One region of the Caulobacter sp. DMC95 genome, then DNA from elsewhere that is predicted to be linked to it. Evidence: predicted binding sites of a transcription regulator. Region 1 holds the regulator's gene; the other holds the start of a gene.
The links. Region 1 encodes LexA, which represses DNA repair genes until DNA is damaged. Its sites were predicted from a motif close to ATGTTCNCNANNTGTTCT; they were not measured.
Positions count from the first base shown of each region.

Region 2: recA (recombinase RecA) is a predicted target of LexA. The motif match lies at 2,511-2,528, and genes of this name have one in related genera.

Region 1 is NZ_JBQUZP010000001.1:199,227-204,985, reverse strand. Features, by position in the region: gene trpC (indole-3-glycerol phosphate synthase TrpC) at 1-691, shown strand, start outside; gene ACT53N_RS01005 (lysophospholipid acyltransferase family protein) at 788-1,378, shown strand; gene ACT53N_RS01000 (class I SAM-dependent methyltransferase) at 1,427-2,263, shown strand; gene lexA (transcriptional repressor LexA) at 2,434-3,138, shown strand; gene ACT53N_RS00990 (isocitrate lyase/PEP mutase family protein) at 3,211-3,972, opposite strand; gene ACT53N_RS00985 (ComEC/Rec2 family competence protein) at 4,038-5,759, opposite strand, start outside.
Region 2 is NZ_JBQUZP010000007.1:123,746-129,504, reverse strand. Features, by position in the region: gene alaS (alanine--tRNA ligase) at 1-798, opposite strand, end outside; gene recA (recombinase RecA) at 1,335-2,405, opposite strand; gene ACT53N_RS16290 (EAL domain-containing protein) at 2,658-4,265, shown strand; gene ACT53N_RS16285 (DUF885 domain-containing protein) at 4,318-5,759, opposite strand, start outside.

The sequences.
Region 1 (5,759 bases):
GGGCGCTTCGGCGCCGCGCGGGTTCAAGGCCGCGCTTGAAGCGCGCCACGCCCCGGGGAAGCTGTCGCTGATCGCGGAGATCAAGAAAGCCTCGCCCTCGAAGGGCCTAATCCGCGAGGACTTCGATCCGCCGGTTCTGGCTAAGGCCTATGAAGCCGGCGGCGCGGCCTGTCTGTCGGTGCTGACCGACACGCCGAGCTTCCAGGGCGCGGATGAATATCTTGTCGCTGCTCGGGCTGCGGTCGCCCTGCCCTGCATCCGCAAGGACTTCTTGGTCGATCCCTGGCAGGTGGCCGAGAGCCGGGCCCTAGGCGCCGATGCGATCCTCGTAATCCTGGCGATGATCGACGACGTACTGGCGGCGGAGTTGATGGCCGAAGCCAAACGCCTGGGCATGGACGCCCTGGTGGAGGTTCACGATGAGGCCGAGATGGCGCGCGCTGGCGCGCTGGGCTCGGATCTGGTCGGGATTAACAACCGCGACCTCAAGAGCTTCGTCGTCGATCTGGCGGTGACCGAGCGCCTGTCAGCTCAGGCGCCGCCAGACGCGCTGCTGGTCACCGAAAGCGGGATCTTCACTCACGATGACGTCGTGCGGATGGAAGGCGCCGGCGCCAAGGCGATGCTGGTCGGCGAGAGCCTGATGCGCCATGCGGATGTGACAGCCGCGACGCGGATCTTGATCGGTTAAACCCAAAACGGGCTTTTCTGGCGCTGGCGCCTGAGGGCGAAACAGTCCCATCCTTCCAAATGTCGCCGCGCCGAGAACGCGGCTGAGGAAACGTGCATGAACTGGCTCGCGCGAGTCGTGAAATGGGCCCTGGCCACGAATTTCAAGCTGCAGGGCTGGAAGATCGAGGGCGCACCGCCCGAAACGCGGAAGTTCGTCGTGATCGCCGCGCCCCATACCAGCAATTGGGACTTCGTCTATTTCGTCGGCGCCGCCGACGCCCTGAACCTTGATCTCAGCTTCATCGGCAAGGCCTCGCTGTTCAAGCCGCCGTTCGACCAGATGATGCGGGATCTTGGCGGGATACCGCTTGATCGCGAGCGCTCCAAGGACATGGTCAAGGCGATGGTCGAGGAGTTCGGCCGCCGTGACACCTTCATGCTGACGATCGCGCCGGAGGGCACACGCGGCAAAGCCCGGCAGTGGAAAACCGGCTTCTATCACATCGCCATGGGCGCCGAGGTGCCGATGGTGCTGGGCATGATGGACTACAAGCGAAAGGTCGTGGGCCTTGGCCCCGCGATCTACCCGACCGGCGACTACGCCGCCGACATGCGGCGGATCGCCGGCTTCTACCAGAGCTGCACGCCCAAGTTCCCTGAGATGGCCACCGGGTTCGACGACCAGGACCTCACGACGGGCGCGTGAGCCGGAACGCTGGTTTATAAGGCGGGCGCCGTTCTGCGGGAGAATCGGATGCGCGCCTTGCTGACCACCTTGAAGCGCCTCGCGCAGCGTCCAATCAGGTCTACTCTCGGTCGACTAAGCCCAACCGCGCACGCTACCTCTGTCACCGCGCCGACCGACGGGCTCCAGGCCCCCCAGGAACTCTGGCACCTGGTCGGGGCCGCAGACGCCGACTTCGTGCGGGTCGGGCAGCAGTTCAAGGCGCTGTTCCTTGACGCGGGCCTGCAACCTCACCACGCCATCCTCGACGTCGGCTGCGGCATCGGACGCGCAGCCGCCCCTCTCGTCGACTATCTCGATGAGAACGGCCGCTACGCGGGCTTCGACGTCATGGCCGAAGCGATCGACTGGTGCCGCGCAAATATCGCCGTCGGAGACTCCAGGTTCGAGTTCCTCCACGCCGACATGCACAGCGACCGCTACAATCCGAGCGGAACCCAGCCGGCCAGCGCCTATGTCTTTCCCTACCCCAACGCCAGTTTTGACTATGTCTGGTTGGGTTCGGTGTTCACCCATCTGCTGGCGGCGGATCAGGCGCAGTTCGCGCGCGAGATCGCCAGGGTCCTGCGGCCGGGCGGCATCAGCATCGTCTCCTGGTATCTGATTGATGAGGAGGCGCGGGCCAACACCGGGTCCGGCCAGATCGCCTTCGACTTCGTCCATCCACTGGACGGTTGCTGGACGGCGACGCCCGACCTGCCCGAGGCCGTGATTGGCTACGATCTGGCGCACGTGCGAACGCAGTACGAGGAACTGGGCCTGGAGATCCTGAACCAAGCCCTCGGCGTCTGGCGGCGCGAACCGATGCAGGACCAGGACATCATCGTGGCGCGCAAGCGCTCCTGAAAGGCTTTATTAAGTTTTTGATTCTTCGGCGCTTTCCGATCGCCCCCACCCTAACCCCCTGAAATAACGCCGCTTTTCCCGTTAACGAAGCTCGGCTTGACTTTGACGCGGAACACCACGAGAACATTCGCAAGGTTTGCGGTTTGTTCCGCGCTCCACCTGAGGCCGACATGCTCACGCGCAAGCAGCACGAACTGCTGATGTTCATCCATGAACGGATCAAGGAAACCGGCGTCTCGCCGTCGTTCGACGAGATGAAGGAAGCCCTCGATCTGGCTTCCAAGTCCGGGATCCACCGCTTGATCACGGCCCTGGAGGAGCGTGGCTTCATTCGTCGTCTGGCGCATCGGGCGCGCGCGCTGGAGGTGGTGAAGCTCCCGCAGCAGGCTACGACCGCTGCGCCGCCCAAGGGGCGCGGCGCATTCCGCCCGCAGGTCTTTGAAGGCGGCGGGGCGCCGCTCCCGTCCAGCAGCACTGCCGTCCCGGCCAATGACAGCCGCGACCTTCCTATCCTGGGCAAGATCGCCGCGGGTACGCCAATCGACGCAATCCAGCACGAACGCGATCGTTTGCCGGTGCCAGAAACGATGCTCGGCGGCGGCGAGCACTATGTCCTTGAGGTCCAGGGAGACTCGATGATCGAGGCTGGGATCCTCGATGGTGACTATGTGATCATCAAGAAGGGCGACACCGCCACCTCGGGCGAGATCGTCGTCGCGCTGGTCGGCGAGGAAGCCACCCTAAAGCGCCTGCGCAAGAAGGGGGGCTCGATCGCTTTGGAGGCGGCTAATCCAAAGTACGAGACGCGCATCTTCGGTCCGGATCAGGTCGAGGTGCAGGGTAAGCTGGTGGGCCTGATCCGCCGTTATCACTAGACCCAGGCGCGCAGCGCTCCGGCGATTCAGGCCCTGATCCGACGAGGATCGGGGCCTTTCTCCTATTTGCGACTAGGGCGTAAGACGTCCGGCCTCCGCTAACCGTTGGGCTGCGGCGTCGAAGCCCGCCCAGGCCGCCGCCGCAAGCGCACCGCCGGTGCTGACCCGGCGCACGCCGAGCCCCGCAAGGCTCTCCACCGTCATGTCGTCGCCCCAGAGCAGAATATTTACAGGCTTGGGCGCGACCGCTTCGACGATCGCTCGAATCTCAGCCGGATCCGTAACGCCAGGCGCATAGAGGCAGTCCGCGCCAGCGCTGGCATAGGCCTTCAGCCGTTCGAGGGTCGCCCCAAGGTCACGGCGGCCACGCAGATAGCCTTCGGAGCGCCCCACCAGCATCACGTCGCGCCCGCTAGCGTCAATCGCCGCACGCGCCGCCTTGAGCCGCTCTACGGCGACGGAAAGTTCATAGAGCGCCACGCCCGACCAGTCCTCGATCGAGAGACCCGCGACACCCGCGTCTATGGCCAAAGTCACGCTCTCGGCGACCTTGGCTGGCGTATCTCCGAAGCCATTTTCGAAGTCCGCATTGACCGGTAGATCAGTGGCGGCGCAGAGCATCTTCAGGTGAGTGATCACCTCATCGCGCGTCACCGCTCCGTCGCTCTTGCCCAGCGCCCAAGCCATGCCTGCGCTGGTCGAGGCCAGGGCCTTGAAACCAAGGCCTTCCAGCCGCTTTGCGCTGCCGACATCCCACGGATTAGGCAGGATGAAGCAACCTTCCGCATGGAGGGCGCGAAATATGGCGCGCCGTGGGGCGTATGGATCTGACATAGTGGGGGCCTCCTGATAGAGCGCGGTCCGGCGCCCGATTCTAACCCGCCACGCACCAGAAGGCGTCAGTATCCGCTCCACGGTCGCTCGCCACGTAAGGGCTGCGCCCAGACAATGCGCCAACCGTCCGGCCGTCGGTAGAGTTCGGCTGAGCCTTGCCGTGCAAAGTCCTCGCCTGTCAGCAGCACGGTTTCGGCGCACAGCGGCGGCACGCGCGGCGGCGGCTTTCCGCGAACCACGACGATCTCGCTCCGAACGCATAGGCCGCTCAGCACCTCGGCGTCAGGCGTCTTGCGCGACCATGCCAGGGACAACCGCACAGGCGCGCCAAGTTTCGGTCCGCAAATCCATCGGTCGCAGCCGTAGAGACTCCAGGCTGTCGGCTCCAGACCCCGCCTCCGCGCCCAGAGCTCAGCGCCGAACCGCTTGGCGTCAGTCCGGAGCAGAACCGCCGCGTCACCCGATCGCACGGCGGCGGTCGCGCCGTCGGCGGCGACCCAGGCGTCGGGTGGTGATGGCCTGGGCCAAACGGCGACAGCCAAGGCGAGCGGCGCGCCGATCCAACGAAGACGCCCTTTCCAAAGGCAGAGGAGCATCAGCCCCAGGAACGCGAGCACGAGCACCTCTGGTGGTGCGCTGGCGACGACATGCTGCGCGCCGTGCGCTTGAGCGAACAGGTTCGCAACGCCGAGCATGGCGTCAACGCCCCAGCCGGCGATAGCCAGGAAGGGCGCGCTTAGTCCCAAGGGCTCCAGAAGAGCGCCGATAGCCAAAAACGGCATGATCACGAACGAGGACAATGGCGCCACGAGCAGGTTTGCTGGCAGACCCCACACCGCGACGCGGTTGAAATGCTGCATGGCGAACGGCGCGGTGGCCAAGCCCGCCACAAAGCTGGCCGCGACGCTGGCGGCCAACCAGGCGACGGCCGCCTGCGGCCCTTGGATCCACCAGGGTGTCGACAACTCCCGCACCGGCCGGGGCCAGGCCTCGGCTAGAGCCACGAGCGCGGCTGTCGCAGCGAAGGACATCTGAAAGCCCGGCTCGCCCGCCGTTTCGGGCTTGAGCAGAAGGATCAGCAGCGCCGCCAGCGCCAAGCCATGCAAGGTGATCGCGCGTCGATCAAAGAGGATCGCCAGGAAGGCTACGCTGGCTGTGATGGCCGCGCGTTCGGCGGGCGGTGGCGCACCGGATATGACCAGATAGCCCAGAACCGCGACCAGCCCGCCGACGGCGGCGATCTTCTTACCCGGCGCACGCAAGGCCAACCATGGCCAGGCAGCGACCCCGAGACGGAAAACGACAAAGACAAATCCGCCCACAATCGCCATGTGCAATCCGGAGATCGACAAGATGTGCGCAAGGCCGGAGGCGCGCATAGCGTCGGTCTGCGCCTCGGTGATCCAGGCTTCGTGGCCCGTCACCATGGCGGCGCCAATACCGCCGCTGGACGGCCCCATCCGGGCGAGGAGCCGCTGAGCCAGATTCCAACGGAGAGCGTTCACCGCCATGGCAAGGCGTAAGCGCAGCGGCGGCGGATCCAACTGAACGCTCTCGATCTCGCCAACGGTGAAACCGACGCCGCCAATCGAGTCGAACCACGCGTCCCGCGCGAAATCGTAAGCGCCGGGCGCGGCAGGCGGCGGAGGCGGTCCCAGCATCGCACGAAGGCGAATCGCTTCTCCGGGTTGCGGGACTGGATTCTCACCGATCGTCACGCGTATCCGGCGCGGCGTTTCTTCTGGCGACAATCCGGCGATCCTGACCGGAGCAATCAAGAGGCGCTG
Region 2 (5,759 bases), on a different contig from region 1:
CTCGGCCTTCACGCCCGTCAGCTCGACGCTGGCGGCGATCAGGGCCTTGAAGAGATCGATGTCGTAGTTGTCGTGCTGGCCCTGCAGAACGGCGGCGATCCGCTCCAGGCCCATGCCAGTATCGATCGAGGGCTTGGGCAGGCTGATGCGCTCACCGCCCGCCAGTTGCTCGAACTGCATGAACACGAGATTCCAGATCTCGATGAAGCGGTCGCCGTCTTCATCGGGACTGCCGGGAGGGCCGCCCGCGATATGGGGGCCGTGGTCGAAGAAGATTTCCGAGCACGGGCCGCACGGGCCGGTGTCGCCCATGGACCAGAAGTTGTCGTTGGTCGGGATGCGGATGATGCGGTCATCGCCAAGGCCGGCGATCTTCTTCCACAGCGCGGCCGCCTCGTCGTCGGTGTGGTACACCGTGACCAGCAGCTTTTCCTTCGGCAGCTTGAACTCGCCGGTCAGCAGGGTCCAGGCGTGGTGGATCGCCTGTTCCTTGAAGTAGTCGCCGAACGAGAAGTTACCCAGCATCTCGAAGAAGGTGTGGTGGCGCGCGGTGTAGCCGACGTTGTCCAGGTCGTTGTGCTTGCCGCCGGCGCGGACGCACTTCTGCGAGCTGGCCGCGCGCGGATGGGCCGGGGTTTCAGCGCCCGTGAACACATTCTTGAACGGCACCATGCCGGCGTTGACGAACAGCAGGGTCGGGTCGTTCTGCGGCACCAGCGGCGCCGACGGCGTCACGGCGTGATCGGCCTTGCCGAAGTAGTCGAGGAAGGTGCTGCGGATCTCGTTCAAGCTGGGCATGAGCGTCTCAAGTCTTGCGTACCGGTCCGGCGAGCGGCCGGAAGTCGGCCGCTGCATAGCGCGGTTTTCGGCCAAGGGGAAACAGGCTTGGATGTGGGGGCGCTGGTTGCGGCGGAAAAGGACCCGTTTGCGGCAGTTCGCCCCGTCCGCGCTCGCCGCGTCGCGGCGGCGACAGGCGACATTGGGGCGGTCGGAGATCGGTGTTAGGCGGGGCCCGTGCGGTCTTCGAGACTTGCCTTCAGCTGACACCTCAAGATGAAGAACTCTATTGCTGAAGAGCTCATCCTGGGGAGCGCGCCTCGAAGGACGCAAAAGGCCAAGGTCCGCTCAGGGGTGAAACCTGACCTTCCGCTGCATGCCGCCCACATCAAGCCGAGGAACGACCGCCCACCCTCTCGCCCCCAAAAGAGTAGGCCGCCTGGCATGGGGTCCAGGCGGCCTGATCGCGGCCTTCGCGGCGGTCCGCCGCGGGCGTGTTGAAGGCGGGGAACGCCCGCGAATGCGGGCGAAGGCCGCGAAACCTTCGGGCGGAGGATCTACTCCTCGTCGCCCTCCTCCGGGCCGCCGACCAGGAGCTCTTCCTCGATCTTCTGCGACGACTTGCGGACGGCGGCTTCGATGGACGCGGCGATGTCAGGATTGTTCTTCAAGAACTCGCGGACATTGTCGCGACCCTGGCCGATACGCTGGCTGCCGTACGAGAACCACGAGCCGGCCTTATCGATGATCCCAGCCTTGACGCCGAGGTCGATGACCTCACCCAGCTTGGAGATGCCCTCGCCGTACATGATGTCGAACTCGACCTCACGGAACGGCGGGGCCACCTTGTTCTTGACCACCTTCACGCGGACATTGTTGCCGATGATCTCGTCACGCGCCTTCACCGAGCCGGTGCGGCGGATATCGAGACGCACCGAGGCGTAGAACTTCAGCGCGTTGCCGCCCGTGGTCGTCTCGGGGCTGCCGTACATCACCCCGATCTTGTGGCGGATCTGGTTGATGAAGATGACGATGGTGTTGGCCTTGTTGATCGAGGCCGTCAGCTTGCGCAGCGCCTGGCTCATCAGACGCGCTTGCAGGCCGGGCAGGCTGTCGCCCATCTCGCCTTCGATTTCCGCCTTGGGCGTCAGCGCCGCCACCGAGTCGACGACCACGATGTCCACGGCGCCGGAGCGCACCAGCGTGTCGGTGATCTCAAGCGCCTGCTCGCCGTTGTCGGGCTGAGAGACCAGGAGGTTGTCGAGATTGACCCCCAGCTTGAAAGCGTAGGACGGATCCAGCGCGTGTTCGGCGTCGACAAAGGCGGCGGTGCCGCCCGCCTTCTGCACCTCGGCCACCACGTGCAGCGCCAGGGTGGTCTTACCCGAGCTCTCAGGGCCGTAGACCTCGACGATCCGCCCCTTGGGCAGGCCGCCGATGCCGAGCGCGATGTCCAGACCGAGCGAGCCCGTGGAGACGGACTCCATCTCGACCTTGCCCTTCTCGCCCAGCTTCATCACCGAGCCCTTGCCGAACGCGCGGTCGATCTGGGCGAGAGCCGCCTCTAGCGCGCGTTGCTTATCGCCTTCTTCCTTGGCCACGAGTTTCAAAGCCGCCTGACTAGTCATGATTGATCCGCCTTCTATTCCATGATTCCGGTCGCCCGATTGGCGCTTCGCGCGCCCCGCCTCAGCAACCTGTGGAACATGGTGAATGGGTACACGCTTTGTTCCATGTTCGCAAGATGTTCCCATCGCAGAAACGACCGTTTTTGTCGCACCGCATTGGAACCGGAATTGAGTTTCGCTGGGGCCGCCGCCGAAACCGGTCCTTAAGTCCCGACATGCAAGGGTCACTGGCTCACTCGGGGGATTGCCGACTTGTCGCTAGATCCGCGTCGCCTTCTTGGTCTGGCCTTCGCCAGCGCCGACCTGCTGGTGGAATTGCAGAGCGGGCGCGTGCGCCTGGTCCTCGGCGCTGCGCAGAAGGTGATGGGCAAGAGCGAGGCTGCGCTCACGGGCAAAGTCTGGGCGGAGCTGTTTCACGCTGACGACCGCCCTTTGATGGAAGCCATGCTGGGCTGCGCCGACGACGGCGTGCGGCGTGGTCCGGTCGTGTTGCGCCTGGCTGAACCGGCGGACAAACACGTCCGCGTCATCCTGCGCGCATTGCCCGAAAACGAGGGTCGTGTCTCGGTGGCGATCACAGCGGCGCAATCCGCCGGGCCGCCGTTAGCGGCCAGTTCGCTACAACCCCGCGAGTCGTTCGACGATATCGCACAGGGCCTGTTCGAAGCCGCCCGGGTCACCGGCATCGAGCTGGAACTGGCCATGGTGGAGTTCTCCGGCCTGGGCGACATGCGCGAGGGGCTGTCGCCCGATGAAGCCGCCGCGCTCGACGTCCGGGTGGCCAGCGCGCTTCGCGCCGAAGCCCATGGCGGCGCCGCAGCCACCAAACTGTCGGACGACCGCTTCGCCCTGCTCCGCCAGCGCGACGATCGTCCCGAAAACATGATCAAGCGCCTGACCCGGATGGTCAGCGCCGAAGCCAGCGCTCACGTGGTGCCGCTGGAAGGCGGCGGCGGCTCATCGCGAGCGATGCGCGCCCTGCGCTACGCCCTAGACGATTTCCTGCGCGAAGGACTCAAGGACATCCCGCCGATGACCTTGTCTGAGGCGATGAACCGGTCCGTCAAGCGCACCCTGGCGCGCGCCGGAGCCCTAGGCGTGGCCGTCAGCCAGCGACGTTTCAACCTGGCCTTCCAGCCCGTCGTTTCGCTAGCCACGGGCCTCGCGCATCATCACGAGGTTCTGGTCCGGTTCGAGGACGGCGGCAGTCCGTTCGCCCTGATCCGTATGGCCGAAGAGTTCGATCTGATCGAAGAGCTCGACCACGCCATCGTCGAGCAGGCGGTCAAGAAGCTGGCCAACGACACCGAGCGCAAGCTGAAGCTGGCGGTCAATGTGTCAGGCCAGACGATCGGCAACGAAACCTTTGTCGACCATGTCGGCCGACTGCTGGCGAAGTTCGACGAAGCCAAGGGGCGACTGATCTTCGAGATCACCGAGACCCGCGCGATCGACAATCTGGTGACCGCAAACCAGCATATCCAGAGCCTCCGCTCGATGGGCTCTCTGGTCTGTCTCGACGACTTCGGGGCCGGCTCGTCTTCGTTCTCCTACCTGCAGCAGCTGGCGCTCGACATCGTCAAGATCGACGGTCGCTATGTGCGCGAACTGGCCGACAACAGCCGCGACGGCGCGCTGGTGCGGCGACTGGTGGAGCTGTGCCGTGACCTCAAGGTCCGTACGGTCGCGGAGATGGTCGAAACCGCCGAGGTCGAGGAGGTCGTCCGCAATGTCGGCGTCGACTTCGCCCAGGGCTGGCTCTACGGCAAGCCGTCGGACAAGCCGATGCCCGCACTGCGCAGCACCGCCCCGGTCAAGGCCGTGGCGCGCCGCGCGGGCGCATCGGACAGCTGGGGCTAAGGAAGAGCGTCCCTCCCCCGCCAGCGGGAGGAGGGACCTCATCTGAACGCCTTTAGGCCTTGCCGCCCTTGCTGACGATGTAGTCGTCGATCACCCGCTCGAAGACGGTCAGCGGAGTCATGCCCGACAGCAAGCCCGCGTCGTGGAATTCGCGGATGTCGAACTTCTTGCCCAGCGCCTTCTGGGCCTTGGCCCGGGCGCGGAGCCAGACGATCTTGCCGATCATGTAGCTGCAGGCCTGGCCCGGCCACACGACATAGCGCTCGATCTCGGTGATCGCGCCGCTTTCCTCATCGCCCATGGTCTCGGCCATGTACTTGATGGCCTGCTCGCGGCTCCACTTCTTGTGGTGCATGCCGGTGTCGACCACCAGGCGCACGGCGCGGAACAGCGCGTCGTGCAGCATGCCGATCTGGCCGCGCGGGTCGTTCTTGTAGACGCCCATCTCGACAGCGAGCTGCTCGGAATACAGAGCCCAGCCCTCGGTGTAGCCCGAGAAGCCGATGATCTTGCGGATCAGCGGCAGGCCCTTGGCTTCGTTCGAAAGAGACAGCTGCAAGTGGTGCCCCGGAACGCCCTCGTGCACGGTCAGGGTGGTCAGGGTGTATTTGGCCTGCTCCTTGGTGTCGCGCAGGTTGATCCAGTAGATCCCCGGACGCTTCCCATCCAGCGAGGGTGAGTTGTAGTAGCCGCCCGGCGCACCGGCCTCGATGGCCTTGGGCACGCGACGGATCTCCAGCGGGGCCTTGGGCAACTGGCCGAAATAGGCCGGCAGCTGCTTTTCGATCCACTTGGCCTTGTCGTTCAGGTCCTTGATCAGCTGCTCCTTGGCCTCATCCGTGTTCGGATAGAAGTCCTCGCCCAGCTTGCGCATGCGATCGCCGACCGTGCCCTTGGTCATGCCGATCTTCTTGAACAGCTTGTCGGCCTCGGCCTCGATCGCCTTGACCGTGTCCAGGCCCAGTTGGTGGATCTCGTCCGGCGTCAGGTTCGAGGTCGTGTAGTTCTTCAGAGAGGTGGCGTAGTACTCGCCGCCGTTCTTCAGACGCCACACGCCGGCGTCATGGGTGGCCTTGCTCCGCACGCTCTCCATCAGCGCGATCTGGCGCTTCAGGGCGGGCAGCACCGAGTTTTCGTAGATCTTCGAGGCCTCGCCCGCCCAATCGCCTGCGATGTTCTTTTCCTTGGTGCGACGGGCGATCGACTTGACCAGCGTCGTATCCGCCGTCGGCGTATCAGCGAAGGCCTTCATCTGGACCAGCGTCTTGTCGATGACGAAGTCCGGCGGGATCACGCCATCGGCCATGTCCTGCTTGGCAAGGGCCGTTTCCTGATCCATCAGGCGCGCGAAGCCTTCCATCCGCGACAGATAGGCGTCGGCGTCGGCCTTGGTCTCGATGCTGTGCTGGGTGTCGAGGAAGTCCGGCATTTGCTGATAGCTGCCGGTCAGCTGGCTCAGCACGTACGGCGCGCCCGAACCGCCGCCGCCATAGC